DNA from 4 places in the Faecalicatena orotica genome. Region 1 is predicted to be linked to each of the others. Evidence: predicted binding sites of a transcription regulator. Region 1 holds the regulator's gene; each other region holds the start of a gene.
What was found. The regulator Rex, encoded in region 1, represses fermentation and respiration genes when NADH is low (regulators of the CRP and FNR family bind a similar motif). The targets are predictions, from matches to a motif close to ATTGTTAANTANTTAACAAT.

Region 2: ABIN22_RS08550 (complex I 24 kDa subunit family protein) is a predicted target of Rex. The motif match lies at 4,009-4,028, and genes of this name have one in related genera.
Region 3: adhE (bifunctional acetaldehyde-CoA/alcohol dehydrogenase) is a predicted target of Rex. The motif match lies at 1,845-1,864, and genes of this name have one in related genera.
Region 4: ABIN22_RS08490 (NADH-quinone oxidoreductase subunit NuoE family protein) is a predicted target of Rex. The motif match lies at 1,802-1,821, and genes of this name have one in related genera.

What each region holds. Positions count from the first base shown of each region.
Region 1 is NZ_CAJJZH010000011.1:25,214-30,588, reverse strand. Features, by position in the region: gene alr (alanine racemase) at 1-376, opposite strand, end outside; gene ABIN22_RS19665 (NAD(P)H-hydrate dehydratase) at 373-1,878, opposite strand; gene ABIN22_RS19660 (redox-sensing transcriptional repressor Rex) at 2,002-2,652, opposite strand; gene ABIN22_RS19655 (ABC-F family ATP-binding cassette domain-containing protein) at 2,894-4,837, shown strand; gene ABIN22_RS19650 (NADP-dependent isocitrate dehydrogenase) at 4,907-5,375, opposite strand, start outside.
Region 2 is NZ_CAJJZH010000003.1:383,514-388,888, reverse strand. Features, by position in the region: gene ABIN22_RS08560 ([FeFe] hydrogenase, group A) at 1-1,569, opposite strand, end outside; gene nuoF (NADH-quinone oxidoreductase subunit NuoF) at 1,582-3,468, opposite strand; gene ABIN22_RS08550 (complex I 24 kDa subunit family protein) at 3,471-3,944, opposite strand; gene ABIN22_RS08545 (GntR family transcriptional regulator) at 4,194-4,568, shown strand; gene ABIN22_RS08540 (ABC transporter ATP-binding protein) at 4,565-5,375, shown strand, end outside.
Region 3 is NZ_CAJJZH010000007.1:275,856-281,230, forward strand. Features, by position in the region: gene rpsD (30S ribosomal protein S4) at 1-9, shown strand, start outside; gene ABIN22_RS16200 (DNA-directed RNA polymerase subunit alpha) at 83-1,042, shown strand; gene ABIN22_RS16205 (bL17 family ribosomal protein) at 1,150-1,686, shown strand; gene adhE (bifunctional acetaldehyde-CoA/alcohol dehydrogenase) at 1,924-4,542, shown strand; gene ABIN22_RS16215 (aminoglycoside phosphotransferase family protein) at 4,827-5,375, shown strand, end outside.
Region 4 is NZ_CAJJZH010000003.1:366,747-372,121, reverse strand. Features, by position in the region: gene nuoF (NADH-quinone oxidoreductase subunit NuoF) at 1-193, opposite strand, end outside; gene ABIN22_RS08500 ((2Fe-2S) ferredoxin domain-containing protein) at 212-595, opposite strand; gene ABIN22_RS08495 (ATP-binding protein) at 612-1,172, opposite strand; gene ABIN22_RS08490 (NADH-quinone oxidoreductase subunit NuoE family protein) at 1,177-1,671, opposite strand; gene ABIN22_RS08485 (DRTGG domain-containing protein) at 1,991-2,335, shown strand; gene ABIN22_RS08480 (ATP-binding protein) at 2,336-2,758, shown strand; gene ABIN22_RS08475 ([Fe-Fe] hydrogenase large subunit C-terminal domain-containing protein) at 2,784-4,193, shown strand; gene ABIN22_RS08470 (hypothetical protein) at 4,238-4,570, shown strand; gene ABIN22_RS08465 (PHP domain-containing protein) at 4,567-5,286, shown strand; gene ABIN22_RS08460 (response regulator) at 5,338-5,375, opposite strand, start outside.

The DNA.
Region 1 (5,375 bases):
GTGCGGTTTTTCCGAGACGGTCAGCTGCTTTTGCAATCTCTGATGCTGTTTCTTCCATGTAAATTGTGGCACGGATGTCGTATTCCAACATCTCCTCATACTGTTCCGGAAAGATACAGCCAAGAACTAGAACAGGCTTCTTAATCCCAGCCTTTCTTAGTAAAACAGCCTCCTCCAGAGTTGCCGTTGCAAATCCCCAGACATCGTTATTTTCCTCAAGCATTCGGGCAATCGGTACCGCACCGTGTCCATAACCGTCTGCCTTGACAACGGCTATAAGCTGTGCGCCGTCCCCAATCCGCAGTTTCATCTGTTCCATATTATATGCAACTGCATCCAGGTCTACCCTGACAAATACTCTGCTGTATTGTTTCATTTTCCCATACTCTCCTCTGTCTTTTTTGTGCAGGAAGCAATTCCCGCGATCAAATCCTCTGCCAGTACACTGTAAGAACCCTTTGCGGCTTTTGCCTCATCGCCGCCACAGGCATGCAGGTAAACGCCCAGTACAGCCGCCTCATAAGGATCCATATGTTGTGCAAGAAGGCCGGCAATTACCCCCGCAAGGACATCGCCGGAACCGGCTTTTGCCATAGAACTGTTTCCCGCAGTATTTACAAAATTATGTTTTTTCCTCTTAGCCACAACCGTCCTTGCATCTTTCAGGACACACACAACACCATATTTTTCTGTAAAGGCTTTTACCTTTTCAAAACGTTCTTCCTGAAGTTCCGCTACCGAACAGCCGAGAAGGCCGGACATTTCTTTCATATGCGGTGTCAGGATAAGAGGTCTCTCTGTCGTTATCAAGAGTTCGGGATGACAGCTTAATATATTCAGTCCGTCTGCATCAGCCACACAGGGGACCCTGACTTCTTTCAGTGTCGTTTCCAGAATACTTTCTGAAAGCCTGCTCTGCCCCAGACCGCATCCAATACATACCACGTCCGCCCAGCCAAGCAGGTTCTTTAGTTTTTCCTCTTCAAATTCAGTATATGTTGAGATGATGGCTTCGGGGAGTAGCTGCTGCAGAATCACGCGGTTATCCTCTGAGGTATAGATCTGAACAAGTCCCGCCCCGCTTGTATAAGCAGCCTTTGCACTTAAGTAGGCGGCACCGGACATGCCCTTGCTTCCTGTAATCATCAGGACCTTCCCGTAAGTGCCCTTATGGGAGTTCGGTCGTCTGGGCGGCATAAGGTCCGGCAGATCTTTTTTCTCATAGGTATAACAGATATCATTTTCCTTTTCAAATAATCCGCATTGGATACCAATATCAGCCACAACTGTCTTTCCTGCATACATATGCCCGGGATGGAGGATCAGTCCCAGCTTTTCACACTGGAAGGTAACTGTCAAATCTGCCTGAAAAGCACAGCCAAGCACCCTGCCCGTGGCAGAACAGATCCCGGACGGGATGTCTACGGCCACTTTCTGCCCGCTTAAAGCATTCATTTTTACGATAGACTCCAGATAGTCCCCCGTGATTTCTCTATTGAGTCCTACCCCGAAAACTGCATCCACTATAGTAGTATATTCCTGACGGCATACAGTTGTTACCATCGGCACGCCACATTTTTCTGCAATTTCCTTCTGCCTGCGGCAGTCGGCACTCATGGAGGATTCATGGCCCACAAATACGGCCGTAGCATCATATCCTTTTTCTTTCAGCAGCCGGGCAACGGCAAAACCATCCCCGCCATTGTTGCCGGAACCGCAGAATATAAGTGGTTTTTCCAGATTGATTTGTTCCCGCTCCATAGCTTCCACAACTTTTAAGGCGGCCCGCTCCATTAAAACCAGGGACGGCAGGCCAATCTCATTGATGGTAAAGCTGTCCGCTTTCTGCATCCATTCCCCTGTAGGCAGATATCTCATATGCTCTTCCTCCTTGTTTACTTTCAAATTTCCCAAAATACGCCGAAATGAAATGACGTGTAAAAAAGGCACCGCCTTCGTTACACGTCCTGAACGTCTTTGTTAAACTCAAATTTCTACTGTTTACGCTTTGCTGCCGTGTTCCTCATTATAGCTTGTGATATTGTAGGAAAGTTTCATCAGACTATCTGAGAGGTGTACACTCTCTACAATGACATCATCCGGAAGGTTTAGATCCGTATGTGCAAAGTTCCAGATAGCTTTAATTCCATTTGCTACAAGCAGGTCTGCTACTTCTATTGCTTTTGATTTTGGAATCGTAAGCGCTGCAATTTCTATTTCGTTATGTTTTAAAAAGTCTTTTAATTCATCCATCATGCGGACCGGTATGCCGCGGATAGAAACACCTTCGAGTCTCGGATTCACATCGAACAGTCCTTTCAGACTGAAACCACTCTTCTCAAAAGACGCGTAATTCGCAAGTGCCTGCCCGAGATTGCCGGCTCCAATTATAATCATATTATGCTGTCTGTTTAAACCGAGGATCTTCCCGATCTCTGTATAAAGATACTTTACGTTATATCCATAGCCCTGTTGTCCAAAGCCGCCGAAATTATTTAAATCCTGACGGATCTGTGAAGCAGTGACACTCATCTTCTTGCTCAGGTCATTTGACGAAATCCGCTCAACCCCTGCATCCAGTAATTCTCCCAAATATCTGTAATATCTTGGCAGCCTTCCTATTACCGCACGTGATATTTCTCTCTCTTCCACAGTTATCACCCTCCAAACTTAGTCTAGTACATCGTTTTGTAATGATCTATGCTCTTCATAATATGATACATAGGTACTTACAAAACAATGTACCGAATTTTATTATATAGAATTGTGTGGACAAAGTCAATTTTTTAGTTGTATTTTACTTTATTTTCGCTATAATGAAATAAGTATGTATTTCCTTATTACGGCCAAAACGCTGTAAAATAAGGCACACTTAAGATGCAGGAGGTTAATTATGATACTCGCATGTCATAATCTTAATAAATCATTCGGAGACCAGCTGATCGTAAAAGACGGGTCTTTCCATATAGAAGACAGAGAAAAGGCCGCACTTGTCGGCGTAAACGGGGCGGGCAAATCCACCATTTTAAAGATGATCGTGAAGGAAGAGCCCATAGACAGCGGTGAGGTTGTTCTGACAAGGGGGAAGACGCTTGGCTACCTTGCACAGCAGCAGAAGCTGGAAAGCGGACGTTCCATTTATGAGGAGGTCAAGACCGCTAAGGCCGATATTATTGCAATGGAACAGCAAATCCGCACGATCGAACATGAATTGAAGTCATTAAACGGTGAGGAACTTGAGAAGCGGCTGGAAACCTATAACCGCCTTATGTCACAGTTTGAAGCACAGAATGGATATGCCTATGAAAGTGAGATCACCGGCGTCTTAAAAGGTCTTGGTTTTGGTGAAGAAGATTTTAATAAGATGACGGACACCCTTTCTGGCGGGCAGAAAACCCGTGTCTCCCTCGGTAAGCTGCTGCTGACCAAACCGGATATCCTGCTCCTTGATGAACCGACGAACCATCTGGACCTGAATTCCATCACCTGGCTGGAAACCTATCTTCTGAACTACCCGGGTGCTGTTTTTATTGTATCCCATGACCGTTTCTTCCTGAACCGTGTCGTGACAAAGGTAATCGAAGTTGAGAATGGGGCTGTCCGCATGTATGCCGGGAATTACAAGGCGTATGCGGATAAGAAACAGCAGATCCGGGATGCCATGCTCAAAGAATACCTGAACCAGCAGCGTGAAATCAAGCATCAGGAAGCTGTCATTGAAAAGCTCCGCTCCTTCAACCGCGAAAAGTCTATCAAGCGTGCAGAGAGCCGGGAAAAGATGCTGAACAAGATGACGCTTGTGGAAAAGCCACAGGAGCCCGCTAAAGAGATACACTTTTCCCTGGAACCATCCTGCATCAGCGGAAATGATGTTCTGTCCGTGGAAGAATTATCCAAATCTTTCGATCATCAGATCCTGTTCCAGAATATCAGCTTTGATATCAAACGAGGGGAACACGTGGCTGTTATCGGGGACAACGGGACTGGAAAGACAACCCTGCTCAAGATACTCAATCAGGTAGTTTCGCCGGATACCGGGTCATTTACTCTGGGTTCCAAAGTGAAGATAGGCTATTATGACCAGGAACACCATGTACTCCATGACGGAAAGAATATTTTCGATGAAATCTCGGATGATTACCCGACCCTCACGAATACGCAGATACGCAATACACTGGCTGCATTCCAGTTTACCGGGGATGATGTCTACAAGCTTATTGGCGATTTGAGCGGCGGTGAAAAAGGCCGCGTTTCTCTTGCAAAGCTTATGTTGTCCGAGGCGAATTTCCTGATTCTCGATGAGCCGACGAACCATCTGGACATCACATCCAAGGAGATTCTGGAAAAGGCCCTGAATGAATATACGGGCACCGTCCTCTATGTATCACACGACAGGTATTTTATTAACCAGACGGCCGGGCGGATTCTGGAACTTGTCAATCAGACGTTCGTGAACTATATCGGGAATTATGATTATTACCTTGAAAAGAAAGAAGAACTGACTGCGGTTTATGCATCTTCCACCGCCTCCCCGGCATCTGTTTCAGACAATACCGCATCATACGGGGAGGATATCGGATCTGCATCAGATGGGCGTTTAAGCTGGCAGGAACAGAAGGAACAGCAGGCGAAAGAACGTAAACGGCAAAGTGATTTGAAAAAGACCGAGGACAGGATCGCAGTTTTGGAAGAAAGAAATGCCAGGATTGATGAGCTGATGACACATGAGGATGTCTATTCCAACTCTGTGAAATGTCAGGAGCTCGCCGTAGAGAAATCTGGAAATGAAGAAGAGCTGGAACTGCTTTATGAAAAGTGGGAGGAACTGGCCCAATAAAAGAGGAACACCTGACACACGCAAGTGCCGGGTGTTCCTTTTTTGCAGCCCCTTTGGGGGCTGTACATTCTATAGGTGTGCTGCGATTGCTTTGATGAAGTCCTCGCTGTTTAATACTGTAGGATTCTCAATAGTGGTAATCAGGGCCAGATCCTTTGTCATGCTTCCTGCTTCAATCGTGTCAATTGTGGCCTTTTCCAGTCTGTCTGCAAATTCCATCAGCTCTTTGTTCCCGTCCAGTTCACCGCGTTTTCTGAGTGCGCCTGTCCATGCAAAAATAGTGGCAACAGAATTTGTGGAAGTCTCCTCCCCTTTCAGGTGTTTGTAATAGTGGCGCTGAACAGTTCCGTGGGCAGCCTCGTATTCAAAGTATCCTTCCGGAGATACAAGTACGGATGTCATCATTGCGAGGGAGCCGAATGCAGAGGATACCATATCACTCATAACATCACCGTCATAATTCTTGCAGGCCCAGATATAACCGCCTTCTGATTTCATAACGCGGGCAACCGCATCATCGATGAGGGTATAGAAATAT
Region 2 (5,375 bases), on a different contig from region 1:
GAGTCCTTCCAGTCTTGCTTTCTTTGTTCTTGGTCCAATCGGCACGGGCTGTCCGCCTCCGGCGATACATCCTCTCTTACATGCCATAACCTCTACAAAATCATAGTTCACCTTTCTTGCCTTCATCTGGTCCAGAACCTCGGAAGCGCTCTGGAGCCCGTTTACGACTGCGATTCTGACTTCCCGGTCACCTAACTGTACCTTTGCTTCTTTGATTCCGTCCACGCCGCGCACTCCGGTAAAACTGATTGCTTCCAGATCTTCTACCTTATTGCTGTTCACAAGTCTTCTTAAGACAGCTTCGGTAACACCGCCGGTAACTCCAAAGATTGCCCCTGCACCGGATGCGATGCCGAACGGCATATCCAGTGCTTCTGGTTTTACCTGGGCGAGGTCGATTCCGGCTTCCTGGATCATACGGGTTACTTCTGTGGTCGTGAGTACATAATCCACGTTCTGCTCCCCGTCCGTAAAGTGTTCCGGACGTGTAATCTCCGACTTCTTCGCCGTACACGGCATGATGGAGATTACCATCGTCTTTCTCGTATCCTTCTCGGCATTCATACGTGCCTCTTCTTTAATCAGCGCACCGAACATTTCCTGCGGGGAGCGGCAGGTCGAAATGTTCTTCCTGAATTCCGGATACTTCTTCTCGCAGAACTTCACCCATGCCGGGCAGCATGATGTGAACAACGGAAGGTTCTCCCCTGATTCCAGACGTTCCACCAGTTCCTTGGATTCCTCCATAACGGTCAGGTCTGCGCCAAAGTTTGTATCATAAATCTCATCGAAACCAATCCGGCGCAGTGCCGCAACGAGGCGTCCTAATACATTTTCACCCTTCTTGATTCCGAATTTATCTCCAATCGCTACACGGACTGCCGGAGCGATCTGTACTACGACTCTTGTGTTGTTATCTGCCAGTGCCCTCCACACAGCGCCTACATTCTGCTTAATGGTAATCGCACCTGTCGGACAGACTGCACGGCACTGTCCACAGCCTACACAGTCCGTCTGCGCCAGGTCCTTATTAAACGCCGGGGTAACCTGCATCTTGGAACCGCGGAATGCAAAGTCCAAAACACCGAGCCCCTGTATTTCATCACAGGTCCTTACGCAGTCACCGCAGAGAATGCATTTATTCGGGTCCCTGACGATACATTCAGAAGTCATGTCTTTCGGCAGCTGTTTCTTATTATTTTCGAAACGGACCTCCATGACACCCAGCTGTCTGGACAGCTTCTGCAGGGTACAGACACCGTTTTTCGCACATGTTGTACAGTCACGGCAGTGGGAAGCCAGTAAAAGCTCAATAATCATCTTTCTGTGGTGCTGGAGCCGCGGGGTATTTGTGTAAATGACCATCCCGTCTCTCGGTGTCTCTGAACAGGACGCAAATACCCTGCCCCTGTCATCTTCTACCACGCACATGCGGCATGCACCGTATGTAGAAAGTTCTGAATGATAGCAGAATGTCGGCAGATCGATTCCTGACTTGCGGATAACGGAAAGAACATTCTTTTCATTAGTAAAGGCTACCCTTCTATTGTTAATTGTCATATAATTCATGTTCGAATCCTCCTATCCTTCCACATGTATTGCGCCAAATGCACACGCACTCTCACAGGCACCGCACTTGATACATTTCTCATTGTCGATGACATATGGTTCCTTGATACGCCCGGTTATCGCGCCAACCGGACAGTTCCTTGCACACTTGGAACATCCCTTGCACCTCTCCGGACTGATGATATATTTACGGAGCGCCGTACAGTTATGGGACGCACACTTTTTCTCCACCACATGCTCTACATATTCATCCCTAAACAGCTTCAGTGTACTTACAACCGGCAGTGCCGCACTCTTGCCCAGACCACACAGTGCGGTCTCTGTGATCGTCGTTGCCAGTTCCTCCAGAAGGTCCAGATCCTCCAGTTTTCCGTTGCCCGCCACAATACGTTCCAGAATCTCAAGCATACGCTTCGTCCCTTCCCGGCATGGCACACATTTTCCACAGCTTTCATTCTGTGTGAAATTCATAAAGAATCTCGCCACCTCTACCATACAGGTGCGGTCATCCATGACAACCAGCCCTCCGGAACCGATCATGGCCCCCATTTTTTTAAGGGAATCGAAATCCAGATTTACATCCAGATGAGGTGTGATCAGGCAGCCGCCTGACGGCCCGCCGATCTGGACGGCCTTGAACTCTCCGTCGCCCTTGATTCCACCGCCGATGTCATAGATCACTTCACGCAGTGTCGTCCCCATCGGGACCTCGATCAATCCGGTGTGCTTTACACTTCCGGTCAGGGCAAATGCTTTCGTTCCCGGGCTGTTCTCCGGCCCGATGCTCTTGAACCACTCTGCGCCTTCTGAAATAATCATCGGAACGTTAGCAAACGTCTCTACGTTATTCAATACGGTCGGTTTCCCGAACAGGCCCTGTTCTACCGTTCTCGGCGGTTTTACACGGGGCATACCCCTGCTGCCTTCGATCGATGCAGTTAATGCGCTTCCTTCACCGCAGACAAAAGCTCCCGCGCCGCGGTTGATATGTAAATGGAATGAAAAACCGGTTCCTAAAATGTCGTCTCCGAGCAGGCCGCACTCTTCAGCCTGGGCAATCGCCAGTTTCAGACGGCTGATTGCCAGCGGGTATTCTGCACGTACATAGATATACCCTTGTGATGCACCGACAGCATATGCCGCGATCATCATACCCTCGATCATCTTATGCGGGTCGCCTTCCATGATACTTCTGTCCATAAAAGCACCCGGGTCGCCCTCATCACCGTTACAGACAACGTAGCGTTCTTTCTCCGCCTGCCTCGCAACCTGTGACCATTTATACCCTGTCTGGAAACCGCCGCCCCCGCGTCCACGCAGGTTTGCTTCTGTAATTTCCTGAATCACGTCTTCCGGTTTCATATGGAACAGTACCTTTTCCAGCGCCTGGTATCCGCCTGTGGAAAAATATTCCTCGATATGCTCTGAATCAATGTGTCCGCAGTTCTTCAGGACATTTCTCGTCTGCTTCTTATAAAATGGGATGTCTTCCTGCTTCTGATATTCGATTCCGTCCTGCTTAAACAATAAGTGGCGGATCGGCTCCCCTTTTTCAATTGTCCTGTGGAAGATCGCTTCACAGTCCTCAACCTGTACCTTTGTATACAGGATTCCCTGCGGTTCGATCCGCATGAGGGGACCCATCTCACAGAAACCGTGGCATCCGCTCTTCTTGATGCCGATCTCCCCGTCGCCGTGTGCAATTTCAGGCCCGAAGTGCACCTCCACATCCGGATTTTCTTTGACCAGCTCGCACATTCTGTCATAAATAGCGCCTGAGCCTCCTGCCAGACAGCCTGTCCCTGCACAGATCAGGACTCTGCATTTACTTTTCTCGATTTCTGCTCTGGAAGTTTCACGAACCTTTCCGAGAGCTTCTCTGTTTTCAATTCTTTCCATCTTTAAGCTCCTCTCAATTCACGAACCAGTTCAGCAGCTGCATCCGGGGTCATAGCCGGATAGACCTTGTCATTCACCGTCAGAACCGGTGCGAGTCCGCAGGCCCCGAGACAGGATACTGTCTCCAGCGTAAACATCATATCATCCGTGGTCGCTTTCTCCTTCGAAAGCCCCAGTTCTGTATAAAGTCTCTCCAGAATAGGAATAGACTTGCGGACATGACAGGCTGTTCCGTCACAGACTTTAATGATATACTTTCCTTTCGGTTCGAAAGAAAAGTTCTCGTAAAAAGTTGCCACACTGTAGGCTTTTGCTTCGCTGATCTCTAATTTTCCCGCCACATAACTTAGCAGTTCGGGCGGCAGGTAGCGATACTCTGTCTGAATGTCCTGGATAATCGGGATAAGGGATGCCGCTTTGGCTCCATGCGATTCAATAATCTCATCGGCCTTATCATAGTAGGTCTGTTCTAACATGGGATACCTCCTTCATTTTGTTTACAGAACAAAAAAATCTGCTGTAAATCAACCATTGTATAATATAGTTAAAAAATTATCAATTACGAATAATTATATGTTAAATCCCTCTAATTAGCAATAGGAAAACAGTTTTTTTTCAAGTGAAAACAGTTCTTCTTTTGTTGACAGTTTAACCACATCATGTTATCATAAGTGTATTATTTGAAATAGTACACTTGATACACTCAAGAAAACAGGAGGACCGGTATGATTACCATTGATTATCAGAGCAGGATACCCATCTACGAACAGATTGTAGAGCGGTTTGAGATGCTCATTTTAAAGGGTGTTCTCGAACCGGATGACCAGATGCCTTCTGTCCGCTCACTTGCCCTGCAGCTTTCGATTAACCCCAATACAATCCAGAAAGCCTATACACAGCTGGAACAGCAGGGATATATCTACCCGGTTAAGGGGCGAGGGAATTTTGTCTCGGGTTCCGGTAAGCTGGCTGAAGAGAAGAAGCAGGCATTTTTTCAGGATCTGGACGCTCTGCTTGCTTATGGAAGGGAAATCGGCATCACCCAGAACGAATGCAGGAATTATATAGACCAGTATTATTCAGAAGGAGGGGAGTCATGATCGAATTAAAGAATCTTGATAAGACGTTTCAGAATGTCCATGCAATCGACCATATGAATGCTTCCATTAAGGAAGGAATGATCTTCGGACTCGTCGGGAGCAACGGTGCCGGCAAGAGCACGCTGCTGCGTCTGATCGCCGGAGTACTGATGCCGGATAAGGGACAGGTTCTGGCAGACGGGATACCCGTATCGGAAAACCCTGCTGCAAAAGAAAAGATTTGTTTTTTATCAGATACCCCTTACTTTTTTCCAAATGCATCGGCAGCCGTTATGCGTGATTATTATGCTCTGGCATATCCAAGGTTCGATTGTAAACTTTTTAATACACTCGCCAATAAGCTCAATATTGATTTCAGCAGAAAGCTGAATACCTTTTCAAAAGGAATGAAGAAACAGGTATCCATCCTGCTTGGTATCTGCACTGGGGCAGATTATCTGCTCTGTGACGAGACCTTTGACGGGCTTGACCCGGTTATGAGGCAGGCCGTAAAGAGCCTGTTTGCATCCGAACTTATGAAGCGGGATTTCACTCCGGTCATCGCCTCCCATAATCTCCGCGAGCTGGAGGATATCTGTGACAGCATCGGACTCATCCACAACGGAAAGCTTCTTCTGACCGAAGAGCTGGACCATTTAAAATATCATGTACATAAAATTCAGTGTGTACTTCCGAACGAAGCCCTGGAACAGCAGCTTATAAAGGAACTCACAGTTCTGCAGTACGAAAAGACAGGTTCCCTTCTTCTGCTTACTGCAAGGGGAACGAAGGAATCGCTCCTGCAATGTGTAAACCGGAAGAATCCGG
Region 3 (5,375 bases), on a different contig from region 1:
TCTAAATAATCTTTAGGTATAGCTTGTGACGGAGACATCGTACCCCCTCAACATATTTTAACCCATAAGGAGGGTCTGTGTAGTGTTTGATTTTAATAAACCTAATATTGAAATTACAGAAATTTCAGAAGATAAAAAATATGGAAGATTTGTTGTGGAACCTCTTGAGAGAGGATATGGAACGACCCTCGGCAACTCCCTGAGAAGAATCATGCTTTCTTCTCTTCCGGGAGCAGCTATCAGTTCTGTAAAGATCGACGGAGTTCTGCACGAATTCAGCTCCATACCGGGTGTAAAAGAAGATGTGACCGAGATTATCATGAACCTGAAATCACTGGCAATCAAGAACACATCAGAATCAGACGAAGTAAAGACTGCATATATCGAATTTGAAGGTGAAGGCGTTGTAACAGGTGCTGACATCCAGGCGGATTCCGATATCGAGATTATGAATCCTGAACAGGTTATCGCTACATTAAGCGGTGGCAAGGACAGCAAGCTGTACATGGAACTTACCATTACAAAAGGCAGAGGATACGTAAGCGCAGACAAAAACAAGAGCGAAGACTTACCGATTGGTGTTATTCCGATTGATTCCATCTATACACCGGTAGAGCGTGTGAATCTGACAGTTCAGAACACACGTGTCGGCCAGATTACTGACTATGACAAACTTACATTAGATGTATGGACAAAGGGAACATTGCTTCCTGACGAGGCTGTCAGCCTTGCGGCTAAAGTCTTAAGCGAGCATCTGAAGTTGTTCATTGACTTGTCAGAGGTGGCTCAGGCTGCTGAAGTCATGATTGAAAAAGAAGATGACGAGAAGGAAAAAGTACTGGAAATGAGCATTGATGAATTAGAGCTTTCAGTACGTTCATACAACTGTCTGAAGAGAGCCGGCATTAATACCGTAGAGGAGCTTACCAACAAGACACCTGAGGATATGATGAAGGTGCGTAACCTTGGACGTAAGTCACTGGAAGAAGTGCTGGCTAAGCTGAAGGAATTAGACCTTGAGCTGAACCAGGGTGATGAGTAATATTATTTGAATTATCCTGTCAGTAAGACCGAAGGGCATGGCGGGAGCATTTGATTAATAAGACCGAAGACGCATAACCAAATGTTTAAAAATGGAGGATAAGAACAATGGCAAAGTATAGAAAACTCGGCAGAACATCAAGCCAGAGAAAAGCCTTAATTAGAAATCAGGTAACAGCATTACTGAACAACGGTAAGATTGTTACAACAGAAGCGAAAGCAAAAGAGATCCGCAAAGTGGCAGAAGGATTAATTGCTATGGCTGTAAAAGAAAAAGACAACTTCGAAGAAGTTACAGTAAAAGCTAAAGTTGCCCGCAAGGACAAAGACGGCAAGAGAGTGAAAGAAGTCGTTGATGGAAAGAAAGTTACTGTATATGACGAAGTAGACAAGAAGATCAAAAAGGACATGGCAAGCAGACTTCATGCAAGAAGAGAAATGCTGAAAGTTCTTTACCCTGTAAAAGAAGTTCCTACAGCAGCTGCAGGAAGAAAGAAAAATACGAAGGAAGTTGACCTTGTAGAGAAATTATTCTCAGAGATCGCTCCGAAGTATGCAGACCGCAACGGTGGATATACAAGAATCGTAAAGATTGGCCAGCGTAAAGGCGATGCAGCTATGGAAGTTCTGATCGAATTAGTTTAATTCTACCAGCAATTAGAAAATATAGAGAGCAGAGATATGAAGAGATTCATATTTCTGTTCTTTTTTTTATTCGAACATCAGTTTTGAATTTTATTTGTTTTGTGCAATATACACAATAAATGTTAAAAATATAACGTTAAAAGTTTGACAAAAGGCATATTGACAATATTTTAACGATAGGATATACTGATACCTGTAATTAAGAAAAACAATTCAATTACGGGAGGAAAAATTGAAATGGCAAAGAAGGATAAGGTCGTAGTACCTGAGGTAGTTGACAGCGTGGAAACACTGGAAGCAAAAATGAAAGCAATGCGCGAGGCGCAGAAAGTATTTGCTACTTTCACACAGGAGCAGGTAGATAAGATTTTTTATGAAGCAGCCCTTGCAGCTAATAAGATGAGAATTCCGCTTGCTAAGATGGCAGTAGAGGAAACTCAGAGAGGTATTGTAGAAGATAAGGTTATCAAGAACCACTATGCAGCAGAATATATCTACAATGCTTATAAGAATACCAAGACATGCGGTGTTATCGAAGAAGATCCTGCATTTGGTATTAAAAAAATTGCAGAGCCGATCGGTCTGGTAGCAGCAGTTATCCCGACGACAAACCCGACTTCTACGGCAATCTTTAAGACCCTGATTTGTCTGAAAACAAGAAATGCTATTATCATAAGCCCACATCCGGCAGCTAAGGCTTGTACAATCGCAGCAGCTAAGGTTGTTCTGGACGCAGCTGTAAAAGCAGGTGCACCGGAAGGAATCATCGGATGGATCGATGTTCCGTCACTGGAACTGACAAACACTGTTATGAAGGATTCTGATATTATCCTCGCAACAGGCGGACCGGGAATGGTTAAGGCTGCATATTCTTCAGGAAAACCGGCACTCGGTGTTGGACCTGGAAATACACCTGTAATTATTGATGATACAGCAGATGTGAAGATGGCAGTAAACTCTATCATCCACTCTAAGACATTTGATAATGGTATGATCTGTGCTTCCGAGCAGTCAGTTACTGTACTGGACAGCATTTATGACGAAGTAAAGAAAGAATTCGCTTACCGCGGATGCTACTTCCTGAAGAAAGGCGCAGAACTGGATAAGGTTCGTAAGACAATCATTATCAACGGTGCCCTGAATAACAAGATTCCAGGAAAGTCAGCATATGAGATCGCTAAGCTGGCCGGTGTAGATGTTCCGGAAGATACAAAGATCCTGATCGGTGAAGTGGAATCAGTTGATATATCAGAAGAATTTGCACACGAAAAATTATCTCCTGTACTTGGTATGTATAAAGCAAAAACTTTTGATGAGGCACTTGAAAAGGCAGCCCAGCTGGTAGCAGACGGCGGATATGGACATACAGCATCACTTTACGTACATCCTGCACAGACAGAAAAAATAGCAAAACATGCGGCAGCAATGAAAACTTGCCGTGTACTTATTAATACACCTTCTTCTCACGGCGGTATCGGAGACCTGTACAACTTCAAGATGGCTCCGTCTCTTACACTGGGATGTGGTTCATGGGGCGGAAACTCCGTATCTGAAAACGTAGGAGTAAAACACTTACTGAATGTGAAGACAGTAGCTGAGAGGAGAGAAAATATGCTTTGGTTCAGAGTACCTGAAAAAGTTTACTTCAAGAAAGGCTGTATGCCAGTGGCACTGGATGAGCTTGGAACAGTTATGAATAAAAAGAAAGCATTTATCGTAACAGACTCATTCCTGTATAAGAACGGCTATGTAGCACCAATTGAAGCGAAACTGGACGAGATGGGAATTCAGCATACATGCTTCTACGAAGTAGCTCCGGACCCGACACTGCAGTGTGCACGCAAGGGTGCTGACCTGATGCGGTCCTTCGAGCCTGACACAATTATCGCACTCGGCGGTGGTTCTGCAATGGATGCAGCAAAGATTATGTGGGTAATGTATGAGCATCCGGAAGCAAACTTCGAAGATATGGCTATGGACTTCATGGACATCAGAAAGAGAGTATTTACATTCCCTAAGATGGGAGAGAAAGCTTACTTTGTAGCAATCCCTACTTCTTCAGGAACAGGTTCCGAAGTAACACCGTTCGCAATCATAACGGACGCTGAGACAGGCGTTAAATGGCCGCTGGCAGACTACGAACTGCTTCCGAATATGGCAATCGTTGATGTTGATAATATGATGACCCAGCCGAAGGGACTGACAAGCGCGTCCGGTATCGATGTTATGACACATGCAATCGAGGCATACGTTTCTATCATGGCAACAGACTTCACAGATGGTCTGGCTATGAAGGCTGTAAAGAGCGTATTTGATTACCTGCCGTCAGCATATGAGAACGGGGCTAATGATCCGAAGGCACGTGAAATGATGGCAAATGCTTCCTGTATGGCAGGTATGGCATTCGCAAACGCATTCCTCGGACTGAACCACTCTATGGCTCATAAACTGGGTGCTTTCCACCACCTGCCACACGGTGTTGCAAATGCAGTTATCCTGACAGAGGTTATGAAATATAACTCAGCAGAAGTACCAACCAAGATGGGTACATTCTCACAGTACCAGTATCCACATGCACTTGCTAGATATGCTGAATTAGGACGTTTTGCAGGATGCACAGGAAAGGATGACCAGGAAGTATTTGATAACTTCATCGCTAAACTGGAAGACCTGAAAGAGAAGATCGGTATCAAGAAGACAATCAAAGACTACGGTATCGATGAGAAGTACTTCCTCGATACACTGGATGACATGGTAGAGCAGGCATTCAATGACCAGTGTACAGGAGCTAACCCGAGATATCCATTAATGAAGGAAATCAAAGAGCTCTACTTAAAATGCTACTACGGCAAATAAGCCTTTCAAAACTTATTGACCCTGGTAGTCCAATAAGGATAAATTTTTTCTCACGGGCAGGAGCGCGGCATTTAGGTGCCGCGCTCCTGCATTTGTGCGTGATAGAGAAAACCTCCCGCCTTCTGCATGGGTAATTTATTGGTTAAAAAAATAACAATATATAAACTATAAAAAACTTAGTTAAAAATTGCACAAAATTTACATATGGGGCTTACATTGTTAAAAAAGTTGATGTATAATAAAAACAACTTAAAAAACGGCAGCAAAATCAGGAGGAATAACTTATGAAGCTGGAAGAAAAAAATTTAATCGTAGAACGTCCTTATAAGAAAGTATACAAATGTGATGACAGCGTAGTCAAAGTATTTGAAACGACACATCCGAAGTCAGATGTATTTAATGAGGCATTGAATACAGCAAGAGTGGAAGATACCGGTCTGGATATACCGAAGGTTAAGGAAGTCACCCAGATTGACGGCAAATGGGCGATTGCAATTGAATACAAGGCAGGAAAGACACTGGAAGAGATGATGGAAGGCGACAGGGGCAATCTGGAGAAATATATGGAAGACTTCGTAGACCTCCAGATTACGGTACACAGCAAGACATCTCCGCGCCTGAATAAACTGAAAGATAAGCTGTCAAGCCAGATCAACAGCCTGAAAGAAGTGGACGCAACGACACGTTACGAACTTCTCACGAGACTGGAAAGCATGCCGAAGCATAATAAAGTGTGCCACGGAGATTTTAACCCGAGTAATGTTATCGTTGCAAAGAACGGCAAGATGACAGTAGTTGACTGGGCACATGCCACACAGGGAAATGCAAGCGCT
Region 4 (5,375 bases), on a different contig from region 1:
AGAAGGATCCTTCCGGGTATACGATCATAATCGGTCCCAATGCACACAGGCCGAAGCACCCTGTCTTTACAACACCGACTTCTTCCTCCAGACCCTGGGCTTTGATTTCTTTTTCAAGTCTCTCTATAATTCTCTGGCTTCCGGAAGAAGTACAGCCTGTTCCACCACAAACCAAAACATGTGAACGATACATAATCATTAGCCTCCTTTATTATTTTTCAGCGTTCTTCTGAGCCGCACCTAATGTATATTTTGTCACCACCTGGCCATCCAGCAGATGCATCCTCAGGACTTCCATCGCTTTTTCAGGAGTCATCTTCACATACGTTACTTTCTCCTTGCCGGGTTCGAGTACCTCAACGATCGGCTCATACTGGCACAGCCCGATGCACCCGGTCTGTGTAACACTGATATTCGTAAGTCCCTGCTCCTGGACAGCATCTGAAAGTGCTGTAAGTACAGGTCTTGCACCGCTTGCGATCCCACATGTTGCCATTCCAACGACAACCCTGATCTGGTCCTCACTCTCTCCGCGGATGCCGACTTTACCCTGCATCTTTTCTCTGATTGCACGTAATTCTTCAAGAGATTTCATAAATTTCCTCCTAATATTATATATCCGCTCCCTGGTCCGCCTCTGCCTTATTGGACTCCAGAAATTCCTTAATAAATCTGGAAACCTCCAGGTCCTGGAAGGATATCTCCCCACCCAGTATCTCCTTAAGCTCCTGAGTGTCCAGAACAAATTCGTTCTCATTATACCTGTAGGTATAGATAAAACGGATCTGCTCATTAAAGACTACCAGCGTATGTATTGTGGAACTAATGTCCCCGAGCGGCATTCTGTCAATATGTGATAATTGAAAAACTGCTTTTACAACTGTCCCTTTACCAAGTTCTGACATAATGGAAAAGCTTCCTCCTGCACTTTCTGCAGCCTGTTTGAAAAAAGGCACTCCCAAACCTACTCTTCTCGTAGTCCTAGTCGTGTAAAATGGGTCCTGCACCTTTTCTGTCTGCTCTCGTGACATTCCGCATCCGTCATCTTGAATGGTGACGGTCAGAGTATCTTCTTCTGTCTGTACAAAAACCCTTATTTCAATAAGTGATGCTCCTGCACGTACAGAGTTCTCTGCTACATCCAATATGTTCAGTGATATTTCCGGCATCATAGGCTTATTCGTATTTTGCTAAAATGTCATCAATATCATCCACGGTAAGGCGTCCGTATACTTCGCCATTGATCATCATAACCGGCGCCAGTCCGCATGCACCTACACAGCGGCATGCGTCTAATGAAAACTTCCCGTCAGGTGTACATTCCCCGCCGACAATCCCAAGTTTTTCCATCAGTGCATTATAAATGTCACCCGACCCTTTAACATAGCAGGCGGTTCCAAGACAGACGGAAATCTGATATTTTCCCTTGGGACTTAATGTGAACTGTGAATAGAATGTAGCTACCCCATAAATCTTTTCCAGAGGAATCCCTGTTTCATTAGAAATGATTGTCTGTACCTCTATGGGAAGGTATCCGTAGATATCCTGAGCCTTCTGAAGAATCGGCATCAAAGCACCTTTTTCATCTTTCAGCTCAGAAATCACTTTCAATAATGATTCTTCTTGTTCCTTAGTTCCTGAGAACGGAACGGTCTCTTTCTTTGCGAGCATCGCTTAACCTCCATTTCTTTTTTGGACTATATTTAGGTTCATCATATCATAATATATTACAAAATTCCAGCACTATTTCTTCATCTTTTTGTCGTTTCTGCTGATAGCAATTCTCATTTAGTTTCTGTATATTGTTAAATTATTTTCATTCTTTTCCGCTTTTTACGCCATTTCATATGCATTTGGCACAAGGTCTGACATTGCATTTTGCAGGCACAAATGCTATACTGAATTCACAACTGATATGTCATTCCGGATTCATAACCGGCCCCGGAAGACAAAAGGAAACAAACAGAATGTAGATTGGATTGGAGGACTTATGACAATAAAGGAAATGCAAAAACTGCTGGATGCCGAACTTTTGTTTGGCGATGAGCTGCTGGATCTGGATGCCAGATTTGTTTTTTCATCCGATATGATGAGCGACGTCCTTGCCTTTGCGGAAGAATGTTCTGTCCTCATTACCGGATTATGCAATCCGCAGGTCGTCAGAACTGCCGAGATGCTGGATATCGCCTGTATTATTTTCGTGCGCGGCAAGATGCCTGATGCGAACATCATTGCACTCGCACAGGGAAAAGGTATGGCTATACTTGCAACCAAACATTATATGTTCACCACATGTGGAATATTATATGAACATGGACTGCGGGGAGGTGCTTAAATGAGTGAACATCTGACATTTACATACGAAATACCCGGAGATGATTTTACGCGCGCCGGTGAAGCCAGCAGCGCGATCAAGAATAAACTGAAGATGCTTGGAGTAGATAACGCCGCGATACGGAAGGTTGCAATCGCAATGTACGAAGGTGAGATTAACATGGTCATCCATGCTGACGGCGGTGAACTCACTGTTACGATTTCGGATACCGAGATCGTCATGGTCCTCGCCGACAAAGGCCCCGGCATCCCGGATATCTCAAAGGCGATGCAGGAAGGATACTCCACCGCACCTGAAGAAGTCCGTTCCCTTGGTTTTGGAGCCGGTATGGGACTCCCGAATATGAAGAAGTATTCGGATGATTTCCAGATTGAGTCCGAAGTCGGAGTCGGAACAACCGTAACGATGAAAGTATTTATCTAATTATTTACTATTGAAAGGAGCCGATATGGATAAGTTCATTCGTTCTGTTCGTCTGAACGAAGATGCCTGCCAGGGCTGTATCAACTGTATCAAGTACTGCCCCACCCAGGCGATCCGCGTACATAATGGAAAAGCCCACATCATTGACAAGTTCTGCATTGACTGCGGCCGCTGCATCCGCTACTGCCCGCATCATGCTAAAATACCGAATTATGATTCACTCAATGTACTGAACAATTATAAGTATACAGTCGCGCTTCCGGCGCCTTCTCTTTATGCCCAGTATAATAACCTGACGAACGTGGATATCGTACTGAATGCCCTTCTGAAGCTGGGTTTTGATGACGTATTCGAGGTCAGCGCGGCCGCAGAGCTGGTATCCGAAGCCTCAAGGGAATATATGAAGGCCCACGCAGATGAAGGACCGTTCATCAGTTCAGCCTGTCCTTCCGTCGTCAGGCTGATTCGTGTGAAGTTCCCGGCCCTTTTGTCCAAACTTCTGCCAATCAAGCCCCCCGTCGAGGTTGCCGCAGAGATAGCCCGGGCACGGGCCATAGAACGGACCGGACTTCCATCAGAGGATATCGGCATTATTTTCATATCCCCCTGCCCGTCCAAGGTTTCCTATGCAAAGGCCCCCCTCGGGATAGAAAAGAGTAACATAGATAATGTAGTAGCAATCAAGGATGTTTATCCGCTCCTGCTGCCCCACATGAGCCGGGATGAAAGCCAGTTAAAGCCTCTCTCCAGTTCGGGGAGAATCGGGCTCGGCTGGGGTAATGCAGGCGGTGAGGTCGGTGGTCTTTTGATCGACAGCTATCTGGCCGCCGACGGGATTGTCAATATACTCCGCGTCCTCGAAGAGATTGAGGATGAAAAGATCCACGGCCTGAAGTTCATAGAACTCAACGCCTGCAACGGCGGCTGTGTGGGAGGCACCCTGACTGTAGAGAATGCCTATGTTGCAACGACAAAGACGAAAAGACTGCTGCGTTACCAGCCTGTCTCCAAGAGCCATCTGAATACATACCCCGAGATTGATAATATCTATTGGGATGATGACGTGGAATACGAACCGGTATTCCGTCTGGGCAATACCTTTAAAGAAAGCCTTGAGATGATGAGTACAGTGGAGGAACTGACGAAAAAGTTCCCGGGACTTGACTGTGGCTCCTGTGGGGCCCCTACATGCCAGACCCTGGCGGAGGATATCGTGAGAGGTGTTGCAACAAGCAACGACTGTATCTATGTTCTGCGTGAACACATTTCCAGTCTTTCAAAGGAAATTGACTTTCTCTCCAAAGCTTCCAGCCAGTCCTGCGGCTTTGAAGATGAAAGCACGAAGCTCCTCCACGAATATATCCACAAACTGACGACAGAACTGGATGCATTTGGCGTACCGGAACAGAAAGCTTCGGATGAGGATCCGTCATGACCTGCCGTTAATCATATTTTTTATTCTGAAAGGAGAAATCATACATGAAACTTCAGTCAGTTTTAGATTTACCGGACTTAAGCGTACTTGTAAAAGGGAATCCTGACCGGGAAGTCAGTAAAGTATTCTGCTGCGACCTGCTGAGCATTGCAATGGGCAAGGCTCCCGCAGACGGCGTATGGGTTACTGTCATGGGGAATAAGAACACCCTCGCCGTTGCCACGCTGACCGATACTGCCTGTATCATACTGGCAGAGGGCGTTGCTCTGGATGAGGGGACTCTAGCACAGGCAGAAGCGGAAGGGATTGCCGTTATGGCAACAGACCTTCCTGTCTTCGATATGGCTCTGGAAGTCTATGAAGCGGGACTTGCATGATTCCGCTATATTATGATCTTCATCTCCATTCCTGTCTTTCCCCATGCGGAGATGACGACATGACACCTGCCAATATTGTAGGTATGGCATCCATTAAGGGGCTTGATGTCATTGCACTGACCGACCATAACAGCTGCCTCAACTGTCCCGCTGCCATGATTCACGGACAGAATTACGGTGTTACTGTAATACCGGGAATGGAACTGTGTACCGCAGAAGAGGTCCATGTGATCTGTCTGTTTTCAGAATTGGACAATGCACTTGCATTTGACTCCTATGTTTATGAACACTTGATGCCAATAAAGAACAAAGAAGAGATTTTCGGAAAACAGCAGATCATGAACGAGGACGATGAAGTGACCGGAACAGTCGGTAACCTGCTCATCAATGCCACGGATATCCCATTTGACGAAGTAGTCAGCCTGACAGCAGAGTACGGTGGAATCGCTTATCCGGCCCATATTGACAAGACGTCTACCAGTCTTCTGTCTAACTTAGGTTTTGTTCCACCTGACAGTGCATTTACCTGTGCCGAGGTTCATGATTTGAAGAATCTGCACAAGATACAGAAAGATCATCCCTATTTTTTGAACTGCAATATCATAAGCAGCTCTGACGCGCATTATCTGGAGGATATCCGGGAACCCCAGTATCAGATCTTCTCTGAGTCAAAGGGGCTGAAAGATATCTTAACCGCAATTAATAATAAACTCTAAAAAAGGGAATGCCGCTTAAGCATTCCCCTTTTCTTACTCTATTTTCCGGAATCACTCCTTAAACCGGTATCCAACTCCCACTTCTGTCA